2 regions of the Cupriavidus sp. OV096 genome follow, and region 1 is predicted to be linked to the other one. Evidence: predicted binding sites of a transcription regulator. Region 1 holds the regulator's gene; the other holds the start of a gene.
What was found. The regulator sigma-54, encoded in region 1, starts transcription at its own class of promoters, with help from an activator protein. The targets are predictions, from matches to a motif close to TGGCANGNAANCTGCTTT.
Positions count from the first base shown of each region.

Region 2: BM115_RS13635 (nitrate- and nitrite sensing domain-containing protein) is a predicted target of sigma-54. The motif match lies at 3,789-3,806, and genes of this name have one in related genera.

Region 1 covers NZ_FOWM01000002.1:467,361-474,959, reverse strand. Annotated here, with positions in the region: gene BM115_RS06205 (KpsF/GutQ family sugar-phosphate isomerase) at 1-123, shown strand, start outside; gene lptC (LPS export ABC transporter periplasmic protein LptC) at 136-771, shown strand; gene lptA (lipopolysaccharide transport periplasmic protein LptA) at 835-1,476, shown strand; gene lptB (LPS export ABC transporter ATP-binding protein) at 1,517-2,317, shown strand; gene BM115_RS06185 (RNA polymerase factor sigma-54) at 2,451-3,932, shown strand; gene hpf (ribosome hibernation-promoting factor, HPF/YfiA family) at 3,983-4,336, shown strand; gene BM115_RS06175 (PTS sugar transporter subunit IIA) at 4,815-5,270, shown strand; gene hprK (HPr(Ser) kinase/phosphatase) at 5,327-6,298, shown strand; gene BM115_RS06165 (PsiF family protein) at 6,407-6,739, shown strand; gene rapZ (RNase adapter RapZ) at 6,804-7,599, shown strand, end outside.
Region 2 covers NZ_FOWM01000005.1:148,261-155,859, forward strand. Annotated here, with positions in the region: gene BM115_RS13625 (bifunctional protein-serine/threonine kinase/phosphatase) at 1-1,293, opposite strand, end outside; gene BM115_RS13630 (formate/nitrite transporter family protein) at 1,328-2,140, opposite strand; gene BM115_RS13635 (nitrate- and nitrite sensing domain-containing protein) at 2,416-3,735, opposite strand; gene BM115_RS13640 (YncE family protein) at 3,847-5,319, opposite strand; gene BM115_RS13645 (DUF305 domain-containing protein) at 5,333-5,779, opposite strand; gene BM115_RS13650 (DUF2239 family protein) at 5,945-6,568, shown strand; gene BM115_RS13655 (GFA family protein) at 6,565-6,966, shown strand; gene BM115_RS13660 (RidA family protein) at 7,044-7,520, shown strand; gene BM115_RS13665 (RraA family protein) at 7,528-7,599, opposite strand, start outside.

The sequences.
Region 1 (7,599 bases):
GCCGTGGAAGCCGTGCAGATCATGGAAGCGAACCGCATCAACCAGCTGCTGGTGGTCGATGGCGACGGCAAGCTCGTGGGCGCGCTCCACATCCATGACCTGACCCGCGCCAAGGTCATCTGAGCGGGGCCGGCGATGCGCGACTTCTTCGGCAGGATCTCCGGTCTGGTCATGCGGCTGCTGCCGCTGCTGCTGATGGCGATGGTCGCCGGCAGCACGTTCTGGCTGGTGCAGATCAACTCGCCCCATGAGGACGAGGCCGCCCAGAACCGCGCCAAGCGCCATGAGGCGGACTACTACATGGACCGCTTCTCGGCCACGGAACTGGACACGACCGGCGCCACCAAGATGCGCTTCACCGGCGTGAAGATGATCCATTTCGAGGACGACCAGACCTACGAGGTGACCACGCCGGCCATGCGCGCCTACCAGCCGGACCGCCCCCCGGTCACGGTCAACGCGGACCGGGGCGTGATGAACTCGGAGGGCTCGGTCATCGACCTGTACGGCAATGCCTTCCTGGTACGGCAACCCGGCGTGGATCCGTCGAAGGACCCGCGCATGACCGCTGCATCGCAATATTTCCAGTTGCTGGTCAATGACGACATCGTCAAGACCGATAAAGCGGTACAACTCACGCGCGGCCCGTCGGTGATGACGGCCAACGGACTGGTCTTCAACAATGTCACGCGCGAAGTACAATTGCTCGGCAACGTACGCGGCACCATCGTCATGAATCCGCCGTCGGGGCAGGCCCGGACCACGCAGTAAGCACAACAACAAGCACGCCAGGCGCCGGCAACGGATCGCCCGTCATTCTCTCAGCTGACCAACATGACCCCATCCCTGACGACGTTGTCCTGTCGCCGCATCGTGCCCGCCCTGGCGGTGGCAATCGCCGCGCTCGGCGCGACCCTGGCCCAGCCGGCCCTGGCGGAGCGTGCCGACAAGGACAAGCCGCTGGTGCTGGAGGCCAACAACGCCAGCTATGACGACGTGAAGCAGATCTACACGCTGACCGGCAACGTCGTGCTGACCAAGGGCACGATGGTGCTGAAGTCGGACGCCGCGCAGATCCGCACCGACCCCGAGGGCTACCAGTACGCGGTGGCCACGGCCAATCCGGGCCGCCAGGCGTATATCCGCCAGAAGCGCGACGGCGTGGACGAATACATCGACGGCTGGGGCGACCGCATCGAGTACGACGGCAAGCAGGAAATGTCGAAGCTGATCGGTCATGCCCGCGCGGCGCGCATCGCCGGCGCGAAGACCGTCGACGAGATCCGCGGCGCCGTGATCACCTACGACAGCCGCAACGAGTACTACACGGCTGCCGGCGGCGACAACAACACCTCCACCGGCAACCCGTCCGGCCGCGTGCGCGCCGTGCTCTCGCCGCGCGCGGACCCGGCCAGCGGCGCCGCCGCGCCGCCGCCGCTGGAACTGAAGCCGGCGCCCGCGCCCGGCAAGCCCTGAACCCCGGACGCGCCCGCCGCGTCACGCATGCATTGACCTGATGAACGACTCCGCCACGCTCGCCCCGAACGCCTCCGCAGCCCCGTCGGCCGCCCGTACCGACAGCAGCACGCTGGTCGTGCGCCACCTGAAGAAGCGCTACGGTTCGCGCACCGTGGTCAAGGACGTCTCGCTGGACGTGAAGAGCGGCGAGGTGGTCGGCCTGCTCGGTCCGAACGGCGCCGGCAAGACCACGTCGTTCTACATGATCGTGGGCCTGGTGGCACTGGATGAGGGCGACATCGTGCTGGACGACCAGCACATCAGCGGCCTGCCGATCCACGAGCGCGCCCGCATGGGCCTGTCCTACCTGCCGCAGGAGGCCTCGGTCTTCCGCAAGCTCAACGTCGAGGAAAACATCCGCGCCGTGCTCGAGTTGCAATTGGAGAAGGGCAAGCCGCTGCCGAAGGCCGAGATCGAACGCCGCCTGGATTCGCTGCTGGATGACCTGCAGATCGCCCATCTGCGCAACAACCCGGCGCTGTCGCTCTCCGGCGGCGAGCGCCGCCGCGTGGAAATTGCCCGGGCGCTGGCCTCCGCGCCGCGCTTCATCCTGCTGGACGAGCCGTTCGCCGGCGTGGACCCCATCGCCGTGGGCGAAATCCAGCGCATCGTGAGCTTCCTGAAGGCGCGCAACATCGGCGTGCTGATCACCGACCACAACGTGCGCGAGACGCTCGGCATCTGCGACCACGCCTACATCATCAGCGAAGGCACGGTGCTGGCCGCCGGCCAGCCTGAGGAAATCATCGCCAACGAGTCCGTGCGACGCGTGTACCTGGGCGAAAATTTCCGCATGTGACCCATCGGCCGCCGCGTGCGGCCGCGCTTCTCCCGGCCTCCACGGCGACAGCCGGGGTCGATCAGGAAGTCAGAGCGATAGGCGATAGCAATTTCCGTTCCATAGTCGGAAGGATGCGCATAGAATAGGTCGCATGAAACCGTCGCTTCAGCTTCGTCTCTCGCAACATCTGGCATTGACCCCGCAGCTGCAACAGTCGATTCGATTGTTGCAGCTCTCGACGCTTGAACTCCAGCAGGAAGTGGAACAGGCGCTGACCGAAAATCCCCTGCTCGAACGCGAAAACGACTGGATCGAAAGCCCGTTGCGGGTAGCCGCCGATGGCTCGGTCAACCTCCAGAGCGCCCCCGCGCCGGCCTCCTCCGAGCCTCAGCCCAACGGCGACGCGCGCACCGATGGCGCGTCCGGCGGTGAGGACGACAACTACAACGACAACGGCAGCGAGGACTACGGCAGCGACTGGAGCCTCGACGACTTCGCCCGCCGCCCCCAGGGCGACGAGGACGAAAAGTCGCCGATGCAACTGCGCGATGCCGAACCCACGCTGCGCGAGCACCTGATGGGGCAGTTGGCCCCGCTGAAGATCTCGGTGCGCGACAAGGGCCTGGCCATCTTCCTGATCGAATCGCTCGACGATGACGGCTACCTGAGCGCCTCGCTCGAGGAAATCTGCACCGAACTGCCCGAGGAACTCGAATTCGAGATCGACGAAGTCCACGCGATCCTGACCCTGCTGCAGAGCTTCGACCCGCCCGGCGTGGGCGCGCGCAATGCCGCGGAGTGCCTCAGCCTGCAATTGCGTCGCCTGAAGCACTCGCATCGTGAGCTGGCGCTGACCATCGTCAATCATCATCTGGAACTGCTGGCCGTGCGCGACTACACGCGGCTAAAGAAAGCGCTCCAGGTGGACGAAATAGCACTGAAGGCGGCACACGAACTGATTCGCTCGCTGGCGCCGTATCCGGGGCACGCGTTCAACCGTCCCGAGGCCGACTTCGTGGTGCCCGACGTGTTCGTGCGCAAGAGCGGCAGCGGGTGGATCGCGGCGCTCAATCCGGATGTCATGCCACGGCTGCGCATCAACGACATGTATGCGCAGATCCTGCGCGGCGCGAAGGGCGAAACGGGGACGGCAGGCCTGCAGCAGAAGCTTCAGGAGGCGCGGTGGCTTATCAAGAACATCCAGCAACGATTCGATACGATCCTGCGTGTTTCGCAGGCAATTGTGGAACGTCAAAAGAACTTTTTCACGCATGGCGAAATCGCGATGCGCCCCTTGGTTTTGCGGGAAATAGCCGATACACTCGGTTTACATGAGTCGACCATTTCCCGGGTCACCACGAATAAGTACATGGCCACGCCCATGGGTACTTTCGAGTTGAAGTACTTCTTTGGGAGCCACGTCTCTACGGAGACTGGCGGCGCGGCCTCCTCCACGGCAATCCGCGCGCTGATCAAGCAACTGATAGGAGCCGAAGACCCCAGGAATCCTCTTTCCGACAGCCGGATCGCCGAACTGCTGGGTGAGCAAGGCTTCGTGGTCGCACGCCGCACGGTGGCGAAATACCGCGAAGCGCTCAAGATCCCCGCAGTCAATCTCCGCAAGACTTTGTAGCCGAGCCGCAACCGCCTGCCTGGTGCGGCTCTTTCAGAAGGAGAAGCGCTATGAACTTCAAGATCAGTGGACACCACCTCGACATCACGCCCCCGCTGCGTGAGTATGTGGAAACGAAACTGGAGCGAATTGTCAGGCATTTCGATCAGGTCATCGGCGTGAGCGTGCTGCTATCGGTGGACAACCACAAGGAGAAGGACCGGCGCCAGTACGCGGAAATCAATCTGCATCTGAAGGGGAAGGACATCTTCGTCGAAGCGCATCATGAAGATCTGTATGCGGCGATCGACTGTCTGGTCGACAAGCTCGACCGCCAGGTCATCCGCTACAAGGACCGCGTACAGGGCCACGATCGCGAGGCGGTGAAGTACCAGATGGCCGCCCAGCAACTGACGCAGCAGTAGACACCTGCAGGCAACCGAAAACAGAGCGGTTGCCGACCCTGCAGAGGACTGAAAAGAAGAGCTCAAGCCGCGCAATCAGCGCGGCTTTTTTGATGGGCGCGCGCCATGGCGGTGACGGTGCGGGCACCTGGAATGTTTCGTTACCTTATTGCCACGCCGGAGGGCGACCCGGGGCCCCCGGGAGCGGTCAAAATGGGAACAAGTGTTCGCAAGCCGCCCGCCTCGGTGTATGCTCCGCCATACAAATAACGACAGGACGGCCCCGGGACACCCCGGGTGGGCAAGCCGGCCGGCACGTCGTGGCACCGCCGCGACCCCGGCGCTGCATCGCAAAATCGCGGTGGAGCCCTGCTCTATAATGGCCGGACGCTCCAATGCGGGCGTCCCAGACAAGATCTCGGTACCCAAGTTTCGCCCCGAATCCGGCGGGACGGCCTTCGCGCCCCGGCCCGCTAACCTGACTTCTCGCGCATCGCCCATGAATCGTTTGGCCAAATTGCTGCCACCCGGCAACATCCATCTCGACGTCACCGTCACCAGCAAGAAGCGGGTGTTCGAGCAAGCCGGGCTCCTGTTCGAGAACAACCATGGCGTGGCGCGTGCTACCGTGACCGATAACCTGTTCGCGCGCGAATCGCTGGGTTCCACGGGTCTGGGTGCCGGCGTGGCCATTCCGCATGGCCGCATCAAGGGTCTCAAGCAGCCGCTGGCCGGCTTCATGCGCCTGGCCGAGCCCATTCCGTTCGAATCGCCGGACGGCAAGCCGGTGTCGCTGTTGATCTTCCTGCTCGTGCCGGAACAGGCCACGCAACAACATCTGGAAATCCTGTCGGAAATCGCCCAACTGCTCTCGGACCGCGAGATGCGCGAGGGCCTCGCCACACTGCCCACGTCGGAAGCGGTGCATGATCTGCTGACGCAGTGGCACCCCTGACTCCCGCCCCAACGGCCGCCTGAAACGGCCTGTCCGCCCCCGAAAGTCATACGCGCATGGAACTCACCGGCGTCACCTCGCAGTCGATCTTCGACGACAACGCAGCCGATATCAAGCTCTCGTGGGTCGCTGGCCTGGAAGGGGCCGACCGGGCCTTCGACGTGGAATTCGCCCGCGAAGCCACCTCGGCGGCGGACCTCGTCGGCCACTTGAACCTGATCCACCCGAACCGGATCCAGGTGCTCGGCAAGCCGGAAATCCTCTACTACCAGCGCCTCGACGACGAGCCGCGCAAGCGCCAGATGGGCGAGCTGATCCTGCTCGAGCCGCCGTTCCTCGTCGTGGCGGATGGCATGGAGCCGCCGCCAGACCTGGAGCTGCGCTGCACGCGCTCGTCCACGCCGCTGTTCACCACGCCGGTGTCGTCGGCGGCTGTGATCGACCATCTGCGGCTCTACCTGTCGCGCATCTCCGCCCCGCGCGTGACGATGCACGGCGTGTTCCTCGACATCCTCGGCATGGGCGTGCTGATCATGGGCGAGTCCGGCCTGGGCAAGAGCGAACTGGGCCTGGAACTGATCTCGCGCGGCCACGGTCTCGTGGCCGACGATGCGGTGGATTTTGTGCGACTCGGACCCGACTTCATCGAGGGCCGCTGCCCGCCGCTGCTGCAGAACCTGCTGGAAGTGCGCGGCCTGGGCCTGCTCGACATCAAGACGATCTTCGGCGAGACGGCCGTGCGCCGGAAGATGAAGCTCAAGCTCGTGGTGCAGCTCGTGCGCCGCAACGACGGCGAGTTCGAGCGCCTGCCGCTTGACTCGCAATACCTCGATGTCCTGGGCCTGCCAATCCACATGGTGAAGATCCAGGTGGCAGCCGGCCGCAACCTGGCCGTGCTGGTCGAGGCTGCGGTGCGCAATACGATACTGCGCCTGCGCGGCATCGACACCTTGCGCGACTTCATGGACCGTCAGCGCGCCGCCATGCAGGCGGACGTGGTCTCGCGCGGCCAGGGCCGCCTGCTCTGATGCGGTGGCGCGTCAACGCGCCACGGCTCTCCATCGTTTGTGCTGTAATGGGCATCGAGCCAATGGATCGGACCCATTCGTAGTGTTTCCACAGCCAAGGAGAGAAGCATGAAGAAGCTGATCGCGATGTGTTTGCTGGTGACCCCGCTGCTGGCCACGGGCGCGTTTGCCCAGAGTGCCTCGGCCCCCGCCGCCTCTGGCGCCAAGGCCCCCAACGCCCAACAGGACAAGATGAAGGCCTGCAACGCCCAGGCCACCGGCAAGAAGGGCGACGAGCGCAACAAGTTCATGAGCGACTGCCTCTCCAACAAGCCCGCCGCCGCCGCCGAACCCAAGACCCAGCAGGACAAGATGACCGCCTGCAGCAAGCAGGGCAAGGGCAAGAAGGGCGACGACTACAAGAAGTTCATGAGCGATTGCCTGTCCAAGCCGGCGGCCTGATCGTCACTTTTTGTGCGCCGGGTGTCATGACGCAGCCATCACCCGGTGCTATCCTTGCAGGGCTATGCGGATCCTCCTCATCACCGGAATCTCCGGCTCCGGCAAGTCTGTCGCCCTCAATGTCCTGGAAGATGCAGGCTACTACTGCGTCGACAACCTCCCGGCACAATTCCTGCCCGAGCTGACCAGCTACCTGGCCGAGCAGGGCTATACCCACCTGGGCGTGGCCACCGACATTCGCAGCCGCGAGTCGCTGGCGCGGCTGCCGGACACCGTGCGCCAACTGGCCGCCGCCGGCCATCAGGTGCAGGTGCTGTTCCTGACCGCCAACACCGACGCGCTGGTGCAGCGCTACTCCGAAACACGCCGCCGCCACCCGTTGTCCGGGCGCGTGGCCGAGGTACCCGCCCTGCCGGGCAGCGCCAATGCCGATGCGGCACCGCACGATACCTCGCTGATCGAAGCCATCGAGATGGAGCGCGAGCTGCTGAGCCCGCTGGCCGAATCGGCGCACCGCATCGATACCAGCAACGTCCGCACCAACACGCTGCGTAGCTGGATCAAGGAGTTGATCCGGGGCGAGAGCCAGCAGCTCACGTTGCTATTCGAATCGTTCGGCTTCAAGCATGGCGTGCCAAGTGACGCGGACATGGTCTTCGACGTGCGCTCGCTGCCCAACCCCTACTACGACCTCGCGCTGCGCCCGCTCACCGGCCGCGACGTGCCGGTGATCGACTTCCTGCAAAGCCAGCCGATGGTGCTCGCGATGGCGGAGGACATCCGCGCCTATGTGGAGAAGTGGCTGCCGAGTTTCATCGCCGATAACCGCAGCTATCTGACCGTGGCGATTGGCTGCACGG
Region 2 (7,599 bases), on a different contig from region 1:
GGCGTGGGGCGGCCGCGTGGCCTCGGCCAGCCCTGCCACGTGGACCGAGCCGAAATCGATGATCTTGACGGTGCCCGAGCGGTCGATCATGACGTTCTCGGGGCGGAGGTCCTGGTGCAGCATCTCGCGCCGGTGGAACGCCTGCAGGCCGGTGGCCAGTTGGGCGATGATGCCGCGCACGGCGTCCAGGTCGGGCTGGGGATGATCGATCATCCATTGCGCCAGCGTCTGGCCTTCGAGGTACTCCATCGCCACGAACAGGTGCTTGCGGGGCCGGTCCGCCGCGTGGGGGCGCAGCACGTGCTGGTTGTCGATGCGTCGGGCGACCCATTCCTCGAGCAGGAAGCCCTCCAGATGGGCCGCATCGTCGCGTTGATCGACGGCAGGCGTTTTCAGCGCCACGTGTTGTCCGCTGTGGTCGTCCGTCGCCAGATAGACATGGCTGCGCGCGCTCCCATGCAGCGCCCGGACGATGGTGTAGCCCTCGAACTGCATGCGGGGCGTGAGCGGCGGCGGCAGGGTCAGGTGCCCGGTCTGCGCCATCGCGTTGCGGGCGCCGGGTTCGGGCAGGGCGTCGACACGGGCCAGCAGCAGCGTGACGTTGTCCTCGCTGCCGCGCGTCAGGGCCAGCGCCGTCAGCGTCTGCGCGGCGCGGTCCAGGTCGTCGCCGCTGGCGGTCAGGGCCTGGTGGACATCGGCGGCTTCCAGGTATTCGTAGGCGCCGTCGGTGGCCAGCAGGTAGATCTCGCCGGGCTCCACGCCCCACGTCCGATAGTCGATTTCGACAGACGGGCTCGCACCCAGCGCTCGGCCCAGATAGGCCTCAGAGGCCGACACGCAGACCCGATGATCGACGGTGAGCTGCTCCAGCGTGTGCCGATGCAGCCGATAGACGCGCGCGTCGCCCACGTGCAGCAGGTGGGCCTCCCGCGCCTTGAAGATCAGCGCGCTGAATGTGCAGACGTAGCCGCGGTCGCGGTCGAAGCGGGCTTCGCTGTGACGGCTCTGCGCGTGGAGCCAGGAGTTGACGGCGGCCAGCACGCACTGCGCCGCCCGCCGCACCGTCCAGGCTTCGGACGTGCAGTAGTAGTCCTCGAGGAAGGTGCGGACGGCGGCGGCGCTGGCGATCTGGCTGACCGCGCTGCTGCTGATGCCGTCCGCCAGCGCCAGCGCGACCCCCTTGGTCACGCGGTGGTGGCCGGCGGGGTGGGTCACGCCATGAAAGTCCTGGTTGACCGCCTTCCGGCCAGCGTCCGAGTGTTGGCCAACGCTGACCTGGAGCCCGCCGGACATGGCGCGGTCGCCTCGATACCGGGTAGTGATCCGATCAGCCCAGCGCGCGCTTGCTGGCCGACTTGTAGTGCGTGCTGTAGAGCGTGATGCCCACGAAGGTCAGGCCACCCACCAGGTTGCCCAGCACAGTCGGGATTTCATTCCAGATCAGGTAGTCCATGAGGGTGAAGTTGCCGCCCAGCATCAGGCCCGACGGGAACAGGAACATGTTCACGATGGAGTGCTCGAAGCCCATGTAGAAGAACACGAGCACGGGCATCCACATGCCGATGACCTTGCCGGACACCGAGGTCGACATCATGGCCGCCACCACGCCGGTGGAGACCATCCAGTTGCACATCACGGCGCGGATGAACAGCGTCAGCATGCCGGCGGCGCCATGCGCGGCGTAGCCCACGGTGCGGCCTTCGCCGATGTGGCCGATCTTCTGGCCGATGGCGTTCGGGGCTTCGGAGAAGCCGAAGGTGAAGATGATGGCCATGAAGAACGCCACGGTGACGGCGCCGGCGAGGTTGCCACAGAACACCAGGCCCCAGTTGCGCAGCACGCCGCTCCAGGTGGCGCCCGGGCGGCGGTCCAGCACGGCCAGCGGCGCGAGCGTGAAGACGCCGGTCAGCAGGTCGAAGCCCATCAGGTACAGCATGCAGAAGCCAACCGGGAACAGCAGCGCGCCAACCAGCGCGTTGCCGGTGTTGACAGTGATGGACACCGCGAAGGCTGCCGCCAGCGCCAGGATGGCGCCGGCCATATAGGACCGGATCAGCGTGTCACGCGTGGACATCAGCAGCTTGGACTCTCCGGCATCGACCATCTTGGTGACGAACTCGGTGGGGGCGAGATAGGCCATGGGGTATTCCTCTCCGTTTCCTTCGTTTGGCTCAGAAAAGACAAACGGCGTCCGTCCGCCCGGCCTATGGCCGGCACGTGACAGGACGCCGTCATCCTTGATGCTTTACAGGGTGATGCACTGCCGGGCCGTCATCAGCCCGATGTCAGTGCTGACGCACGTTCCATGCCCGCCGCCGGGTGGGGCCGGGTTGGGCCGGGTTGGGGCAAGTGACGATCTAGGGGGCGTTGGTAGTGCATGGGCTGCCCGCTTTTGGTGCGCGCGGCCGGGCGGGTTCAATCCTGGTGCTGATCGTCGTCCTGTGGGGGCAGGGCGAGGCCGGTGAGCGAGAGGGTGGCTTCGGCAATGTCCGCCAGCCGGCGGTTGTTGTCCATCGACGCCTTCTGCAAGGCCCGGAACGCGGCGTCCTCGCTGAGCCCCATGCGGGCCATCAGCGCGTTCTTGGCGCGCTCGATCACCTTGCGCTCCTTGAGCGCGCGCCGGGCGGCATCGAGTTCCACTTCGGTCTGGGCCAGTCGCGCCGACTGCTGGCGCAGCAGGCGCTCCAGCGACGTGACGGTGGTGGCGTGCACCTCGGCGGGTCCGTTTCCGGCATCGGGCATGCCCGGCAGCACAGGGGCGGCGGCGGGTTGCTCGGCCACATCGAAAAAGCGCTCGACGGCATGGGTATGGGGCGGTGGGTTGTCCAGTAGCTGGCGCAGCAGCCCGGCCGAATCCTGGAGATCGGCCTGGGAACGCTGGATCTGCGCCTCGCAGGCCTTGCGCAGGTCCTGCACCACCTGCATCTCCAGCGTCCACATGCCCGTGATGACCTCGCTGCAGACTTCGAACCACTTCTCGCTGTCGTCGTGCACCAGCGCCGTGCCCGGCGGCGTGGTCAGCAGCGTGCGGCGCATGCCGTCCTGCGCGGCGACCGCGGCGCTGGCCTGCCGTTGCCGCCATGCGGCGAGCAGCGACGGATCGGCGAAGCGCTCGAACATCTGGAAGCTGCGCTGCTGGGCTTCCACCAACTGCTGCACGCGCTGCGGCGCGGTGCCCGCACAGGTGCCGGAGGCGAACATCTGCGCCCCGACGGCCCGCTCCTGCCCGGCGGCTTCCTTGCCCTGCACGAGGTAGACGAAGGCCACCAGCGGCCGGGCGATGCCCGGATACATGGCCACATCGGCCAGATGGAAGATCAGCTCCAGCAGCGCGGCAATCAGGCGGCTGAACGCCGCCACGGCGTCGTGCGCGGTGGTCTGGCATTGATCGATGGACTGGCGCAGCGCCGGCAGCGTGGCCAGATCGAGCTGGACCCAGGCCATCAACGACACCATCGACGCCGTACCCGTATGACCCGCTTCCAGCTGGCTGGCGAAGCGCTCGCCCAGCCGGGAGGCGATGTGGACCGCCTCGCCCATCGCCGTCTGGCGCTCCTGCGCCAGCCGTTGCCCACCGGAGGCCAGGAAGATGCTGCTGGCCCCCCGTTCACGCTGCAAGGCGTGGATCAGCTGGCCGATCAGGTCGGCCAACTCCACGCGACTTGCCATCAGGCGGACGGCCTCGATTTCGAGCTGCTTGGCCCGAAGGACGAGGGTTGAGGCGGAAAGGGGCATTGTTCTGGGAATGTGGGCGCGGCCGGGATGGGTACTACGCATTTGCCCGGTACTACGCAAATGTCGTGCCATTTGTATCATCCGCCGTACCTTCCCGGCCCCCCGGACCGGCTACAGCGCCTGCACCTGCACAGGCGCGCCGGGTTTGCCGTTCTCGGACGGGGCGATCACGAGATAGCGGCGCGCGCCGGCCCCCGTATCGTCGCGCACCACCTGCCGGATCGGGCCAATCGCGTTGACGATGGCCGAGCCCGCCGGATTCGACATGAAGGCGGCGAGCGGCTCCAGCGGGCCGCTGCCGTCCGCGCGGGTGGCGAGCGCCAGCACGTAGGGACGCTTGGGCTGCAATCCGGTGGCCGATGCCTGCAGGACCTGGAGCAGCCCCTGATCGAACAGCGTGACGCTGGTCGGCGCATGGTCGGTGGCCACAGGCTTGCCGTTCACGACGCCATGCAGCTTCAGCTGCGTGGTCTGCCCGGCCACCCCCAGCGGCTGGAGTCCCTGCGTGCCGTCGCCCTCAGGCACGGCGTTCGGCACATAGGCGATGGCCTGCGGCGCCTGCCCGACCGGCACGTTGGCGACTACCCGATTGGTGGCGGTGTCGATGGCGGCCAGCTGGTCGGCGTTCTCCAGCCCCACGTAGATGCGCGTGCCGTCGCCCGAAGGCCAGATGCCGTGCGGCAGGCTGCCCACCGGAATCGTGGCCACCTGGGAGAAGTCATCGGTCCGGAACACCTTGACCTGATTCAGCCCGCCGACCGTGATGTAGGCGAAGTCGCCCGCCGCCGTGTGGGCGAAGTTCACGTGGTTGGTGATCGGGCCGGTCTCCAGCGTCTTGATCAGGCGGAAGGGCGGGCGGGCCTCGAACACCTGGGCCTTGCCGACGTCCTTGAGCGTGAACCAGACCTGCTTGCCGTCAGGCGTGGCGGCGATGTTCGGGCAGAACGGGCTCTCCTGCTTCACGCGCCCCACGATCTGATGGTCGGCCACGCTGACCACGGCCGTTTCCGGATTGAACGACGAGCAGATGTAGCCGTACTTGCCATCGGGGGAGAAGATCTGCATGCCCGGGCCGTCGGCCACGGTGATGCGGGTCTTTTCCTGGAACGTGGCGGCGTCGATCACCGAGATGTAGTTCTCCCCGCGCACGGTGACCCAGACCTCCTTGCCGTCCGGCGTGTAGAACGCCTCGTGCGGCGACCGTCCCACGTAGGTGACGTGCTTGACGGCGTTGGTAGCCGTGTCGATGAACGACACCGAGTTCGACCCAATCGACACGATGGCAAGCGTGCGGTGATCCGGCGAGAAGCCCATCCCGTGGACCAGCACCTGACCGCGATACAGCGGGCTGAAGTTGCCCGGCGCGGGGTCGCCCAGGCGGATGACGCCCAGCAGCCGGTTGTCCGCCGGGTCTGTCACGGAAACCGTGTTGGAGAACTGCTCGGCGGCATAGAGGCGGTCGCGGTGGCTGATGGGGACGTCCGGGGCCGTCGACGGTCCCGGCGCCTGCCCGGCCAGAACCGCGCTGGCCGCGCCGAGCAGCAGCATGAGGGAGAGGGTGTTCCTGAGGGAATGTCTTGTCATGGTCGTGGGCGCATCAGTGCGCGTGAGCGGAATGGCTGGGGGTGGTGGGTTGGCTGGCCGATTGGGCCGGATCGGGGCGGGTGGGCGCCGGCGCGGATGGGGGCAGGGGCTGTCCGAGCGCGAGCCGCATCGCGGCAATCTCCTGCAACTGGTCGACGATGATTTCCTGCGCGATGCGTCGGAGTTGCTCGTTCTTGCCGTGGCGCAGCTCGGCCATGGCCATGTCGATGGCGCCCTGATGGTGGGGAATCATCATCGCGACGAAGTCCTCGTCGACGTTGCCGCCGGGCTTGACCGCCATGTCGTCCATCATTTTTGTCATGGCGGTATCGCTTTCCGACAGGAACGCAGCGCTGTCAGGGCTGGCGGGCGGGGCGGCGACGGCGGGCAGCGCAAGGGCGGCCAATAACGGCAGGAGGAGCCTAAGCGGTGGTGATGGGGATCGGTGATGACTGGGCACGGGGCTCCTCGTGAAGGGTGGCGGCCTGGTTGCGGCCGCATGCCCCGTAAACGCAGGACACCCTGCTGTTATTCCCTCGCCACCTCAGGGTAAATTTATACCCGGGTAATATTGACTTTAATTTTATCCGGGTATAAATTGCGGACGTCATCACGGGGAGCCACCATGAGCCCAATCGATCATCTTCCGTCCCATACCGCCTTCGAAGGCCATCGTCGCCTCGCCTCCGGCCCGCTCGGCGTGGTTGCGCTCGCGGTCAGGCGGGCGATGGAGGGGGGCACCAGCGACCCGGTGCTGGTGTTCGACAACGCCACCGGGCGCACCATCGACATCGACACACGCGGCAGCGAAGCGGACATCGTCGCCCGTTTTAGCCCGGAGGGTGGGCGTGCCGATGCCGCCGATCAGGAAGACGCCCCGGACGCGCCGCGCGGCAGGGGCCGCCCCAAACTAGGCGTCGTGGCGCGCGAGGTCACGCTATTGCCGCGCCACTGGGACTGGCTCGCCCAGCAGCCGGGCGGGGCCTCCGTGGCGCTGCGCAAGCTCGTGGAAGAGGCACGCCGCGCCAATGCCCATGGCGATAACCGCCGCGTAGCGCGGGAGCGCGCGTATCACTTCATGTCCGCCATCGCCGGGGATCTTCCGGGCTTCGAGGAAGCGTCCCGCGCGCTGTTCGCGGATGACCGGCAACGCATGGACGAAATGATCGCCGGATGGCCGGAGGACGTGCGCGGGCATGTGGTGTGGCTGGGGTTTGGGGGTGGTGCGGAGGCCAGGAGGCAGCCATGAAACCATTGCTCGCTGGCGGATGCCTGTGCGGTGCGGTCCGTTACTCGGTAAATGACGAATTCGCCTACGCGTTGAACTGCCACTGTTCAAATTGTCGTCGCTCGACAGGCTCCGCGTTCAAGCCCTTCGCAGGGATCGAGCGCGAAAAATTGCAGATCACGCAAGGCGAGGACGAGGTATTGATTTTCGGTGACGCAAAGGCGTCTCACGATGTCCGTTGCAAGCGATGCGGAAGCCTGATGTTCTCGGTGGTTCGTGATGGCGCCTTCGTCCACGTCACCTTGGGCACGCTCGCCGACACGCCCAGCATTCGTCCCAGTGCGCATATCTTCGTGGGCTCCAAGGCGCCGTGGTATTCGATTACTGACCAACTGCCACAGTACGATGAATTCGATTAGACGGCCGGCGTCATCTCAGACAAACGCAGCGCAATCGATTACGCTTTACCCTTTCGACAGCGTTGGTGAAGGTGCTCATGACAAGAGACGACAAGCTGCGGCAGATCGCGGCGGAATTCGGATTTGATCCGGACGAGGAAATCAAGATCGGTGGAAAGTACACGCCTGTTTTGGTGGATGGGAACGTAGCCTACGTTGCTGGCCAAATCCCGCGAGTTGGGGAAACGGTGCGCTTCGTTGGCGTAGTGGGCGACTCCATTTCGCTCGACGAAGCGCGTCGTGCAGCAGGGACTTCGACGCTGCGTGCCCTGTCTCTAATCAAGAAAAGCTGCGGAACGCTCGACGCGATACAGGCGGTGCCGCGCATCACCGTATTTGTGCGAAGCGCGCCAGACTTCACGATGCAAAGCGAAGTCGCCGACGGCGCCTCTGACGTCTTGTATGCGGTGCTTGGCGACGTCGGCATACACACTCGCTCGTCTGTTGGTGTATTGCAATTGCCAAAAGGCGCGTCGATAGAAGTGGATTTTATTTTTACGGTGTGGCCTGTGTAGTGGGGCTCTATAGCACCTGCCCCGGCGCAAGCACCCCCGAGGCCGATAGCGCAGAGGCAAGCCAGGCGGGGCTTGTCTC